DNA from 3 places in the Micromonospora sp. AKA38 genome. Region 1 is predicted to be linked to each of the others. Evidence: riboswitches for the same ligand, from Rfam matches in the RefSeq annotation. Region 1 holds a riboswitch; each other region holds the start of a gene.
What was found. Region 1 has a riboswitch for cobalamin ahead of TPA0908_RS25545 (ribonucleoside-diphosphate reductase subunit alpha). Riboswitches for the same ligand answer to the same signal wherever they lie in the genome.
Positions count from the first base shown of each region.

Region 1 (4,603 bases):
CGGCACGCCGGCGGCCACGGCCCAACCGGGGCCGGCCCGGCTCACACTGCCCACACCGACCGGACCCCACCCGGTCGGCACCGTTGCGCTGCACCTGGTCGACCGGTCACAACCGGACCCCCTCGCCGGGCCGGGACGGTATCGAGAGCTGATGGTCAACGTCTGGTATCCCGCCCGGGACGTGTGGCGGCACCCGCGCGCCCCGTGGATGACCGCCGCGTCACTCCGCGCGCTGCTGGGGTCCACCGGGTTCGATCCCGACGCGGTGCGGGCGCCGCTGACGGCCGGACACGAGGGCGCGCCGGTGCGACGTGCCGCCCGTCGGCTGCCGGTGGTGGTCTACTCGCACGGCGCGGGCAGCCACCGCTCGGACACCACCATCGCGGTCCAGGAACTCGCCAGCCACGGATACGCGGTGGTCACCGTGGACCACACGTACGACGGGCCCGTCGAGTTCCCGGACGGCCGGGTGACCGTGCGGGAGGACGCGTACGACTCGACGCCCTGGACCTACACACGGGACGTTCGGTTCGTGCTGGACCAGATCGGCGTCCTCGCCGCCGGGGGCAACCCCGACGTCGACCGCCGGCCGCTCCCGGTCGGGCTGGGCGCGGCGCTGGACCCGCACCGGATCGGCATGTTCGGCTGGTCGAAGGGGGGCACCGCGACCGCGCTCACCATGGGCACCGACCCGCGGGTACGCGCCGGACTGAGCTTCGACGGGCCGATGCTGTCACAGCCGCGGCCCACCATCGACCTGGACCGGCCGTTCATGCTGATGACGGCGGAGTACACGCGCGTCACCGAGCCCGCCGTCGCCGAGTTCTGGTCGCACCTGCGCGGCTGGCGGCTCAACGTTCAGGCCGCCGGCGCGCTCCACCAGTCGTACGGCGACAACCAGTGGCTGGTGCCGCAACTGGCGCGGGTGATCGGGATGAGCGACGAGGAGCTCACCGGCTGGATCGGCACCCTCGACCCCGCCCGCGCGGTACGCATCCAACAGGCGTACCCGTTGGCCTTCTTCGACAGGCACCTGCGGCACCGGGGTCACCTGCTGCGCGGCCCGAGCCGCTCCTTCCCCGAGGTGTCGTTCGTGGCCTGAGCCGATCGGTGGGCGGCGGTGTTAAGCGGGGCCCCCTCCTCTACCGGAGGCGTTAACAAGGGGCCCCGCCTTCACCTCCAGCGGTGAGACGCAGCCGACACGCCCGACGCGACATCTGGTGTTGCCCACCGGCCATCGCCGCCATATATGGTGTCCCCGCAGCTGGTTCGGCCGCGCCTGAACGGCGCGGCCGAGGCAAGAGGGAACCCGGTGGAAGTCCGGGACTGCCCCGCAGCGGTGAGTGGGAACGACCGCCGTCATCAGCACTGGGCCACCGGCCTGGGAAGCGACGGCCAGTAGGCGACCTCGTGTCACGCCCGCGAGTCCGAAGACCTGCCAGCGCGCCGTGCGCTGCCGCGCGCGGCGGTCGAAGGTCGCGCGGGACGACCGACGCCAGCAGCCGGGCCGGTCCTGCGTGCCGTGCCCGTTGGCGTTCTCCCGCCGGCCGAGACCATCGGTGACAGCGAGGGAGAGGTCATGACGGTCGTGCGGGAGAGTCAGCGGTCCGGTGCCACCGGGCCGGAGCAGCGCCGGCTGGCGATGCGGGTCCGCAAGCGGGACGGCGACACCGAACCGGTCGACGTCAACCGGATCGTCCGGGCGGTCGAGCGCTGGGTCGCCGACCTGGACGAGGTCGATCCGCTGCGGGTCGCCACCAGGACCATCAGCGGGCTCTACGACGGGGCGAGCACCGCGGAGCTGGACCGGTTGTCGATCCGGACCGCGGCGGAGCTGATCGGCGAGGAGCCGCAATATTCCAGGTTGGCGGCCCGGCTGCTGGCCGCGTACGTGGCCGAGGAGGTCCGCGGGCAGCAGGTGACGCGCTTCAGCGAGTCGATCGGGTACGCGCACGGGCTGGGGCTGATCGGTGACGACACCGCCGCGTTCGTGGCCCGCCACGCCGGTGAGCTGGACGACGCCGTGGACCCGGCCGGTGACCTGCGGTTCGAGTACTTCGGACTGCGGACCGTGGCGGACCGTTACCTGCTGCGGCACCCGGAGTCGCGGCTGGTGGTGGAGACGCCGCAGTACTGGCTGTTGCGGGTGGCCTGCGGGCTGTCGCACACCCCCGCCGAGGCGGTCGGTCTCTACCGGCTGATGTCCAGCCTGGCCTACCTGCCCAGCTCCCCCACGCTGTTCAACTCGGGCACCCGGCACACCCAGATGTCGTCGTGCTTCCTGGTGGACTCGCCCCGCGACGAGCTGGACTCCATCTACGAGCGCTACCACCAGGTGGCGAAGCTGTCGAAGTTCTCCGGCGGCATCGGCATCTCCTGGTCCCGGGTGCGCGGCCGGGGCGCGCTGATCCGGGGCACGAACGGGCGGTCGAACGGCATCGTGCCGTTCCTCAAGACGCTCGACGCCGGGGTGGCGGCGGTGAACCAGGGCGGCCGGCGCAAGGGCGCGGCCTGCGTCTACCTGGAGCCGTGGCACCCGGACGTGGAGGAGTTCCTGGAGCTGCGGGACAACACCGGCGAGGAGTCCCGGCGGACCCACAACCTCAACCTGGCCAACTGGATCCCGGACGAGTTCATGCGCCGGGTCGAGGCGGACGAGGACTGGTCGCTGATCGACCCGTCCGACGCGCCGGAACTGCCCGACCTGTACGGCGAGGCGTTCGACGCCGCGTACCGGGCGGCCGAGAAGAAGGCGGTCCGCACGGTCCGGGCCCGTGACCTGTACGGGCGGATGATGCGCACGCTCGCGCAGACCGGCAACGGGTGGATGACGTTCAAGGACGCCGCGAACCGGCTGTCCAACCAGACCGGCGAGCCGGGCAACGTGATCCACCTGTCCAACCTGTGCACCGAGATCCTGGAGGTCAACGACGACGCCGAGACCGCGGTGTGCAACCTCGGTTCGGTGAACCTCGGCGCGCACGTCACCGCCGACGGGGTCGACTGGGAGAAGCTGCGGGCCACGGTGCGTACCGCGGTGGTGTTCCTGGACCGGGTGATCGACATCAACTACTACCCGGCCGCGCAGGCGGCGGCGTCGAATCCGCGCTGGCGGCCGGTCGGGCTGGGACTGATGGGCCTCCAGGACGCGTTGTTCACGCTGCGCCTGCCGTTCGACTCACCGGCGGCGCGGGAGCTGTCCACCCGGGTGCAGGAGGAGATCCTGCTGACCGCGTTGGAGACCTCCGCCGGGCTGGCCGAGCGGTTCGGGCCGCATCCCGCGTACCCGCGGACCCGGGCCGCGAAGGGCGACCTGCACCCGGACCTGTGGGGCGCGACGCCGACCCAGGTCGACAGGTGGGCGGCGTTGCGGGCGCGGATCGCCGCGTACGGGCTGCGCAACTCGCTGCTGGTGGCCATCGCGCCGACGGCCACCATCGCCTCGATCGCCGGCTGCTACGAGTGCGTCGAGCCGCAGGTGTCGAACCTGTTCAAACGGGAGACCATGTCCGGCGAGTTCCTCCAGGTCAACACGTACCTGGTGCGGGAGCTGAAGGCGCGTGGCCTGTGGACGCCGCAGGTCCGCGACCGGATCAAGCGGGCCGAGGGCTCGGTGCAGGGCATCACCGAGCTGCCCGCCGAGGTGCGGGAACTGTTCCGGACCGCGTGGGAGCTGCCGCAGCGGGCGCTGATCGACCTGGCCGCCGCGCGGGCGCCCTACGTCGACCAGTCGCAGTCGCTGAACCTGTTCCTGAGCGCGCCGACCATCGGCAAGCTCTCCTCGATGTACCGGTACGCCTGGCGGGCCGGGCTGAAGACCACGTACTACCTGCGGTCGCGTCCGGCGACCCGGATCCAGCAGGCCACCGTGGCCCCGGTGCTCACCCCGGTGCCCGCCCGCGACGACGAGGCGCTCGCCTGCTCCCTGGAGAACCCCGAGAGCTGCGAGGCCTGCCAGTGACCACCGTGCCCGAGAACCGCCCGATGCTGCTCGACCCGGGCATGGACCTGACCCTGCGGCCGATGCGCTACCCGCACTTCTTCGACCGGTTCCGCGACGCCATCCGCAACACCTGGACCGTCGAGGAGGTGGACCTGCACGCCGACCTGGCCGACCTGGAGCGGCTCTCGCCGGCCGAACGGCACCTGGTGTCCCGGCTGGTCGCGTTCTTCGCCACCGGCGACACCATCGTCGCCAACAACCTGGTGCTCAACCTCTACCAGCACGTCAACTCGCCGGAGGGGCGGCTCTACCTGTCACGCCAGCTCTTCGAGGAGGCGGTGCACGTCCAGTTCTACCTGAACCTGCTGGACACGTACGTGCCGGACGAGCGGGAGCGGTTCGCCGCGTTCGCGGCGGTGGAAAACATCCCGTCGATCGCCCGCAAGGCGGAGTTCTGCTTCCGCTGGATCGACTCGATCCACGAGCTGCGGGAGCTGCGCACCCGGTCCGACCGGCGGGCGTTCCTGCTCAACCTCATCTGCTTCGCCGCGTGCATCGAAGGGCTGTTCTTCTACGGCGCGTTCGCCTACGTCTACTTCCTGCGGTCCCGGGGGTTGCTCAACGGGTTGGCCTCCGGCACCAACTGGGTGTTCCGGGACG
Region 1 covers NZ_BNEI01000005.1:1,933,231-1,937,833, forward strand. Annotated here, with positions in the region: gene TPA0908_RS25540 (alpha/beta hydrolase family protein) at 1-1,102, shown strand, start outside; cobalamin riboswitch at 1,249-1,457, shown strand; gene TPA0908_RS25545 (ribonucleoside-diphosphate reductase subunit alpha) at 1,580-3,961, shown strand; gene TPA0908_RS25550 (ribonucleotide-diphosphate reductase subunit beta) at 3,985-4,603, shown strand, end outside.

Region 2 (4,603 bases), on a different contig from region 1:
GCGAGCCCGGCCCCGGCGGCCACGCCCAGCAGGTACGGGTCGGCCAGCGGGTTGCGGAAGACACCCTGGTAGCAGCCGCCGGCAAGGGCGAGCAGCGCGCCGACGAGCAGACCGAGCACGACCCGGGGCAGGCGCAGCTCGGTGACGATGGCGACCTCCTGCTCGGTGAGCCCGCTGTCGAGGTGTACGCCGGGCAGCAGGTTGAGCAGTTCCGCCGCGACGCTGCCGGGCGGCAGGCTGACCGGGCCGAACGAGACGCCGGCCACCAGCGCGACGAGCACCGCCACCAGCCCGGCGAGCAGCCAACGTGTGCGCAGCCCGGCCGGCCGGGCCGGAGCGTCGGCGTGTGCCGCGCCTCGGCGGGGGTGCGGCAGCCGGCCGGCCGGCCGGGACGCGTCGGGCGTCCCGGCCGGCACGGGGTCCGCCGGTCGTACGGCCACGGTCAGGCCGGAACCTTGGCGGTGGCGTCGACGATCGCCTTCAGCAGCTCGACGACGCGCGGGCCCCAACGCGAGGCGATGTCGTCGTCAAGCGCCACGACCTGGTTGTTCTTGACCGCGGTGAGGCCGGCCCACCCGCTGCGCGCCTTGACCGTGTCGGCGCTCTGCTGGCAGCACTTGGTGTCGGCCAGGAAGACGAAATCGGGGTTCGCCTTGACGATGACCTCCTGGGAGAGCTGCGGGTAGCCGCCGCTCTTGCCGCCGGCGTCGGCCGGGTCGGCGATGTTCTCCAGCCCGGCGAGCGCGTAGATGGTGCCGATGAACGTCTTGCTGGTCGCGGTGTAAAGCTCCGGGCCCAGCTCGTGGTAGTAGGTCAGTTTCTCGGCGCGCTTGGGCAGGTCCTTGGTGAGCGCGGTGATGTCGTCCTTCATCTTCCGCACCACGGCGTCCGCCTCGGCCGGGTGGCCGGTGAGCTTGCCCAGGTCGGTGAGCTGCCGGTACGTGTCGTCGAGCGTGGTCGCGGCCGGGGTGAGCAGGACCGGGATCTTCAGCGCGACGAGCTGGCTGGCGATCTTGTTGGTGTCATTGGCGATCACCACCAGGTCGGGGCTCTTCGCGGCGATCGCCTCGGCGTTCGGCTGGTAGCCGGAGAGGTCGGTCTTCGGCGCGTCCGCCGGGTAGTTCGACTGGTCGTCGACGGCGGTGACCTGCTTGCCGGCGCCGATGGCGAAGAGCATCTCGGTCGAGGTCGGCGACAGCGAGACGATCTTCTCGGGGCGCTTCTCCAACGTCAGGTTGCCCACGCTGGCGGGGAACGAGCCGCCGGACGCGCCGGTGGCGGGGGTGTCGGTCGAGGTCTTCTCGGCGCAGCCGCCGAGCAGCAGCACGCCGGCCGCGAGCGCGGTGGCGAAGAGCCGAGGGGTACGTCGGGTCACAGGTCCTCCTGTCGGTCGAGGAGCGTGGTGCTTCGCCGACAGGGTGGGAGGGCCCGTCCGCGAGGCGCCCTTCCTCGAAGGCGCGTGTCGCGACCGGGCGGCAGGCGACCTGGCTCGTCCCACGTCCGTCGGCGCCGGCGGGAGGCCGACGCCGACCGTACGGGGCATCACAGTTGCGGGACAGCGCCGGTTTCGCACCGGCTTCGCTGTGGCACGGTCGGTGCCACCGTAGCGCACGACCAGCGAAGATCACCCGGACGGGCGGGGTGGGCGGGGACCCCGGTGGGGGTGGGGCCGGGGTCCCCGCCGCCGGGTGAGGTCAGCAGTACTGGCTCTGCTTGCCGATCGCCCGGTACGGGCAGTCGGCGTACTCGGAGAGCGTCAGCACGGCGTCCCGGTTGCGCGAGGTCTGCGCCGGGATCACCTCGTCGGGCGGGTAGAAGCCGCCGCCGGAGGCCGAGCCGGGGTACATCTCGAACGTGTACGCCCAGATCTTGTGGGTGCCCCACATCCAGTCGATGCTGGTGCCGTCCGCGATGTAGAGGTCGCTGGACTGCTCCGGGGTGTAGCCGTTGCTGGCCGCCATCTGCTGGCCGATGGTGGCGAACGTGTTGTACTGGTCGGCGTTCATCCCGGTGGCGGTGTTGCTGTACGTGTAGCCGTACGGCCAGAGCACCAGCTGGGAATAGGTGTGGAAGTCGATGTTCGCCTTGATCTGCTGCACCCCGCCGACGACCCGGCTGTTGACGAAGTTGCGCAGCGCGGCGGTCTCCGGGGCGGAGAAGGCGGACGGGCCGCGGTAGGTGTCCGACGACTTCGAGCTGGACGAGCCGCCGCAGCAGCCCCACTGGTAGCTCCAGTTGCGGTTCAGGTCGGTGCCGACGTACGTGGAGCCGCTGTTGGGCTGCCGGTTCTTCCGCCAGGAGCGGTAGGAGCCGGTGGCGATGTCGTACTCGCTGCCGTCCGGGTTGACGGTGGGCACGATCCAGATCTCCCGGGAGTTCACGATGTTGGTGATCCGGGAGTCGGTGCCGTAGTTGTCGGTGAACAGGTTGAGCAGGTAGATCGCCATCTCGACGGTCAGGTGCTCGCGGGCGTGCTGCTGGGCGTTGAACAGGATCTCCGGTTCGCTCTCGTCGGTGCCGACGTTGTCGGAGATCTTCACGGCCATCAGGTCCCGGCCCTGGTAGGACGTGCCGATGCTGAGCTTGCGGGCGATGCTCGGGTGGTCGGCGACCACCTGGTTGACCACCGCGGTCAGCTCGGCGTAGTCGTGGTAGTTCGAGTCGGCGGGCGGGAACGCGTACGCGGTCGCGCCGCCGGCCGGCGCCGGGGCGACGTCCTTCTCCAGCCGGAAGCCGAGCCGGGTGATCGCGTTCGCCTCGGCGGTGGTGGCCGTGACGTGCAGCACGCCGTGTTCGGAGTAGTCGATGGCGGCGCCGGTGCGGGCGACCGCGGTGCGGTCGGCGACGGTGCGTGGGCCGAGCACCCGGTAGGCGACGGCGGCCGACTCGCCGGCCCGGTCCGGGTCGGGGCGGGCGGCGGCCGGCCCGGCGGCGGCGGTGACCAGGATCAGGCCGACGGCGGCGACGAACGCGAGCCGGCGGCGCAGCGGGGACGTGCGGAGGGCCATGGACAACCTCCTCGGGGTACGGGGAGATCCCGTTGTCCGCACACTCCACCAGCAGTCACATGGTCATATCAACATTCGTCGTTGTCACGTACCATCCCGACCTGATCCTCACGTCGGCAATGATTTTCCATGGCTGAACATCTGGCGAAACTTCCCGCCAAGGACGACAGTGAACGGCAACGATGCCGTTTCCCCGTGGAGCTGCCATGTTCGGAAGACCCCTGCGCGCGGTCGCCCTCGCCGGCCTGACCGCGCTCACCCTGCTCGGCACCACCGCACCCGCCCAGGCCAACGGCCCCCGGCCGGGCGTCACCCACGACGAACAGATCACCTTCCAGGAGTTCTCCCGCTACCCCGACTGGCGTACCGGCACGCACCAGGGCACCCGCGCCGTGCCCGGCCGCCAGCCGGCGCTCACCATCGCCCGGCCCGCCGGCACAGGCGAGTTCACCGACGAACACACCGGCACCACCCGCACCTGGGAGTACGCCACCTGGACCTCACCCGAGCGGCGGATCGGGTTCGACGCCACCGAACTCGTCGCGTCCTGGAACGCCAGCACCCCCACCGGCACCTGGATCCAGGTCGAGCTGCACGGCACCTACAACACCGGGGCCCAGACCCCGTGGTACGTGATGGGCCGCTGGGCCTCCGGCGACCAGGACATCAAGCGGGCCACGCTGGACGGTCAGGGTGACCCCTGGTCGAGCATCTGGACCGACACGTTCGCCGTCGACGACGCCTCGGCCGGGGTGCTGCTGCGCTCGTACCAGCTCCGGCTGACGCTCTACCGCGCGCCCGGACAGGCCGCCGCGCCGCAGGTCCGGATGGTCGGCGCGATGGCCTCGAACGTGCCGGACCGGTTCACCGTCACGCCGAGCCGGGGTGGCATCGCCTGGGGCACCGAGCTGGCCGTGCCCCGCTACTCGCAGAACGTCCACATCGGCGAGTACCCGGAGTACGACGGCGGCGGCGAGGCGTGGTGCTCGCCCACCTCCACCGAGATGGTGGTCGAGTACTGGGGGCGCAAGCCCTCGGCCGAGGACACCTCCTGGGTCGACCCCGCCTACGCCGACCCGACCGTCGACCACGCCGCCCGGATGACCTACGACCACGAGTACGACGGCGCCGGCAACTGGCCGTTCAACACCGCGTACGCCGCCGGCTTCCCCGGTCTGGAGGCGCGCGTCACCCGGCTGCACTCGCTGGACGAGGCGGAACGGTTCATCAAGGCCGGCATCCCGGTGGTCACGTCGCAGTCGTTCCTGGCCGAGGAGCTGGACGGGGCGAACTACGGCACCTCCGGGCACCTGTTCGTGATCGTCGGCTTCACCGCCGACGGCGACGTGATCGTCAACGACCCGGCGTCGTCGTCGAACGAGGCGGTGCGCAACGTCTACAAGCGCGAGCAGTTCGAGCAGATCTGGCAGCGCACCAAGCGGTACCGGGCCAACGGCACCGTCGCCTCCGGCTCCGGCGGCATCGCATACCTGATCAAGCCGCTGAACCGCCCCTGGCCAACCGTCCCCAACTCCACCAACTGGTGAGCTGAAAGGAGGGGCCCCTTGTTAACGCCTGGCGTCGAGAAGGGGCCC
Region 2 covers NZ_BNEI01000007.1:552,163-556,765, forward strand. Annotated here, with positions in the region: gene TPA0908_RS29855 (FecCD family ABC transporter permease) at 1-374, opposite strand, end outside; gene TPA0908_RS29860 (ABC transporter substrate-binding protein) at 443-1,375, opposite strand; cobalamin riboswitch at 1,458-1,626, opposite strand; partial or broken gene TPA0908_RS29865 (M14 family metallopeptidase) at 1,698-3,008, opposite strand; gene TPA0908_RS29870 (C39 family peptidase) at 3,215-4,555, shown strand.
Region 2: it holds a riboswitch for cobalamin, as region 1 does, so the genes downstream of both, TPA0908_RS29860 (ABC transporter substrate-binding protein) here and TPA0908_RS25545 (ribonucleoside-diphosphate reductase subunit alpha) in region 1, are expected to answer to the same signal.

Region 3 (4,603 bases), on a different contig from region 1:
GACGATGAACGGATAGACCAGCGGCAGGTCGCCCAGCACCGCGTCGGGGGCGCAGTCGGCCGCCAGGCCGAGGCCCTTGCCGGGCAGCCACTCCAGGGTGCCGTGCTTGCCCAGGTGCACCACGGCGTCCGCGCCGAACCCACCGTCGGCGACCGGCGCGGCGAGCCAGCGGTACGCGGCCAGGTAGTGGTGGCTGGGCGGCAGGTCCGGGTCGTGGTAGATGGCGATCGGGTTCTCCCCGAAGCCGCGCGGCGGCTGGATCAGCAGCACCACGTTGCCGAAGCGCAGGCCGGCCAGCACGATGTCCCCGCCGTCGGTGTACAGCTCGCCGGGCGGCTCTCCCCAGTGCTCCCGCATCCGCTCGCGCAGCGCGGCGGGCAGCTCGTCGAACCACCGTCGGTACGTGCGCCCCGGTATCCGGGCCTCGGCGGCGCGCTGCTGCTCCGGGGTGAGCCACTCCACGTCGTGGCCGCCCGCGGCGATCAACGCGTGGATCAGGGCGTCGCCGTCGTCGGGTGGCGGGGCGTCGCCCAGGTGGTAGCCGGCGTCGGCCATCGCCGCGAACAGCCGGACGGCGGAGGCCGGGGTGTCCAGACCGACCGCGTTGCCGACCCGGGAATGCTTGGTCGGGTACGAGCTGAGCACCACCGCGACGCGCTTGTCGGCGGCGGGCACGTGCCGCAGCCGGGCGTGGCGGACCGCGATGCCGGCCACCCGGGCGGCCCGGTCGGGGTCGGCGGCATAGACCGAGAGCCCGTCGGCGTCGATCCGCTTGAACGAAAACGGCACGGTGATGATCCGGCCGTCGAACTCGGGGATGGCCACCTGCATGGCGGCGTCGAGCGGGGACAGTCCGGCGTCGCTGCCCGCCCACTGCTCGCGGGTGCTGGTGAGGCAGAGGGCCTGGATCACCGGCACGTCCAGCGCCGCGAGGGCGCCGACGTCCCAGGCGTCCTCGTCGCCGCCGCCGGAGGCGTCAGCGGCCACCGCTCCGCCGGCGGCGAGCACGGTGACCAGCAGCGCGTCGCACCGGCCGAAGAGTCCGAGCGGACCGGCGCCGGCGGTCAACCCCCGCAGCGAGCCGCAGAAGATCGGCAGCGGGTTCCCGCCGGCGGCCCGTACCGCGTCGGCGAGCACGTCGACGAAGCCGGTGTTGCCGGCCAGCGCGTGCGCCCGGTAGAAGACGATCCCCACGGTGGGCCGGCCGGGGACGATCTCCGGATCGCCGTGCACGCCGTAGGCCGGGGTGGGCGCGGGCGGGTCGAAGCCCTCGCCGGTGAGCAGCACCCGGTCGGACAGGAACCGGGCCAGCCGGCCCAGGTTCGCCGGGCCGCCCTCGACCAGGTACGCGAGCGCCTGGGTGACCACACCGGACGGCACGGTGGAGACCGCCATCAGCTCCGCGTCGGGCAGCGCCTCACCGCCGAGCACCACCGTGGGGACGCCGCTGGCCAGCACGGCGGCCAGCCCGTCCGGCCACGTCTGCCGGCCGCCGAGCAGGCGTACGACGGCGAGGTCGACGCCGTCGACGAGCGCGGGCACCGCGTCGGCGTCGACCCGCGCGGGGTTGGCGAGCCGGTAGTCGGCGTCGCTGGCGCGGGCGGCCAGCAGGTCGGTGTCGGCGGTGGACAGCAGCAGGATGCGCACGAAAAACTCCGGAGAGTGACGCTCGGGGTCGCGCGAAGGCGACCGGGGCGAAGCGGGATGGGAGCGGCGTCAGCGGGTGCGGCGACCCACGGCGCGACTCACCGGGACGCGGGTCGGCGAGCGGTCAACGCCGGCGGCACGCGCCCCGACCGAGGGGGTCCACGGTCTCGGGTGCGCCGGCACGACCGGCGGCGTGGCGGGCGACGGGTGCGGCGGAGTGTCCACCGTGCGGATCATGGCGATGTTCGTCGATGAAAGAGATGCCGTGCGTCATCGGGTCCTCCTCGGGTGTCCACGCCCTGGGGTACGTCCGACGGCCGAAGTATCCTGGCTTCCGGATCGACGCTCACCCCCGGCCTTCCAACCGCACGCACACGGCCGTGACTCGCGAGGGGGGATCACTCCCCGGTGACAGTGGCGGGACCGCGCCGGAATCACACCGGCTTCCTTCACTGCCGTCAGGCCGCGAATGCTGCCACACCTCCCGACCCCGGGTCAACGCCCCTCCCGCCAGGGGTGGGCGCGACCCAGCCATCGAAACGTGTTGATCGACCTCGCCGGGTCGGGCGCCGTCACGACACCCGGGCCGGTGGCCCTGCCGCGCGATGCCGGCCGGGCCACCGGCCCCAGCCCCGGTGGACAGACGTCAGCCCGTGACCGATCCGGGGTTCCAGCGGTCGTGGTGGATCGCCGTGCGCAGGGGGCGGCGGTGGCGCCAGCCGTGTCGTTCGAGATCGGGCACCGCTTCGAGGTGGGTGACGGGGCCGAGGCAGAGCCAGGCGACGGGTCGGATGCCGGCCGGAATGGCGAGCAACCGCTGGAGGAACTGCTCGCGATAGAACGACACCCAGCCGAGGCCGAGGTTCTCGGCGGCGGCGGCCAGCCAGAGGTTCTGGATGGCCAGGCACACGGAGTACAGGCCGGCGTCGGCGATGGCGTGCCGGCCCAGGACCGCGGGGCCGCCGCGGTCGGGGTCGTAGGTCACCACGATCGACAGCGAGGACTCCATGATCCCGTCGATCTTGATGCGGGAGAACCGGTGGGCCGCCTCGGCGTCGAGAGTGGCGGCGAACGTGTCACGCTCGGCCCGGACGTGCCGGTGGAACGCTTCGCGCAGGTCCCGGTCACGGACCAGGATGAAATCCCACGGCTGGGACAGTCCGACACTGGGCGCGGCGTGCGCCGCAGCCAGCACCCGGTCGAGGACCCCGGGGGCGAGGGGCTCGCCGGTGAACTGGCCGCGGACGTCGCGGCGGCGGTGGATCACGTCGTAGATGTCGCTGATCATGGGCAGGCTCCCGCTGCGCTCATGCCCCACCCGGGTGGGGCCGATGACGCGAGGCCGGTCTTCGGACTCCCAGATCAACACCGGTCCGCCCGCCTTCCCAGCCGGTTCGGCCAGTGACTGCGCACACGTGCGCGTGGGCGGCAGTTCCCTGGTCACCGCGGCGGGCCCGTGCCGGAGTCACACCGGCTTCCCGATTCTCCCCACCACCGGGTGGGGCACCTCGCAACAGTTCATGCCGCCCGGCACAATACCCGAAGTGGGGGCCGCGCCCGTGGCGGGATGGAAAGCCACAAGCGGTCATCCAGCGGCTCACGGCCGGGGAACCGCCGCCGGCAGCGCCGATCGCCTTCCCGCGAGCCTTCCCGATCCGGTTGTCCGGTGTCTTGAGTGATCTCAACGAATTTGGGAAGGTCAATTCGTTGGCGACAGTCAATCCGGGAATGGTGCTACGTCGACCGGCTGACGCCACGGCCCGCACCGATGCCGCGGCGGGTCGGCTCCGCCGCGGCGTTTCCCGTCCGCGTCCGCGCGGCCCGCACCGAAAGGACTCCTGGTGGCCATACCGGTCGCACCTCTCGGCACCCATTCGCTGCTGATCTTCCTGCTCCAGGTGGGCATCCTGCTGGCCGCCGCCGTCGCGCTCGGGCGCCTCGCGGTACGCGCGGGCATGCCCTCGCTGGTTGGTGAACTGACCGCAGGCGTGGTGCTCGGTCCGTCGGTCCTCGGCGCGGCCGTGCCCGACCTGTCCCGGTGGCTGTTCCCCCAGCAGTCCGAGCAACTGCACCTGCTCGACGCGGTCGGTCAACTCGGCGTGCTCCTTCTGGTCGGCCTCACCGGCATGCACCTGGACCTCGGGCAGCTACGCCGCGACGGTGGCGTGGCCGCCCGGGTCAGCATCGGAGGGCTCGTCGTCCCCCTGGCGCTCGGCGTCGGCCTGGGCCTGCTCCTCCCGTCCAGCGTGCTCCCGGCCGGCACCGACCGCCCGGTCTTCGCCCTGTTCCTCGCGGTGGCGATGTGTGTCAGTGCCATCCCGGTCATCGCCAAGACCCTGTGGGAGATGCGACTGCTGCACCGCGACATCGGCCACCTGATCATGAGCGCGGCCATCGTGGACGACGTCGTCGGCTGGCTGCTGCTCTCGGTCGTGGCCGCGATGGCAGCCGGCAGTCTCGGCGGCCTCGACGTCGCCCTCGCGGTCGGCACCGTGGCCCTCGTCGTCGTGGTCGCCCTGTGGCTCGCCCGGCCGCTCGTCGGCGCGCTGCTGCGGCGGGTACGAGCTGGTGGAGAGCGTGGTCCCACCGTCGCGTCGGTGGTGGTGATCCTGCTGCTGTTCGCCGCCGCCACCCACGCGCTGCACCTGGAGCCGGTCTTCGGCGCCTTCGTCGGCGGTCTGGTGATCAACGGCTGCGCCAGCCTGGACCGTGAGGCTCTTGCCCCGTTGCGGCTGGTCGTGATGAGCGTACTGGCGCCCCTGTTCTTCGCCACCGTCGGCCTGCGCAGCGATCTGACCGCGCTGGCCCGGCCCGCCGTGCTCGGTGTCGCCCTGCTGGTGCTGGCCGTGGCGGTCGTCGGCAAGTTCGTCGGCGCGTACGTCGGGGCCCGGGCCGCCCGCCTGGGTCACTGGGAGGGCCTCGCCCTCGGCGCCGGCCTCAACGCCCGAGGCGTCAT
Region 3 covers NZ_BNEI01000004.1:363,651-368,253, reverse strand. Annotated here, with positions in the region: gene cobN (cobaltochelatase subunit CobN) at 1-1,647, opposite strand, end outside; cobalamin riboswitch at 1,968-2,097, opposite strand; gene bluB (5,6-dimethylbenzimidazole synthase) at 2,294-2,935, opposite strand; cobalamin riboswitch at 2,971-3,173, opposite strand; gene TPA0908_RS16995 (cation:proton antiporter) at 3,489-4,603, shown strand, end outside.
Region 3: it holds a riboswitch for cobalamin, as region 1 does, so the genes downstream of both, cobN (cobaltochelatase subunit CobN) here and TPA0908_RS25545 (ribonucleoside-diphosphate reductase subunit alpha) in region 1, are expected to answer to the same signal.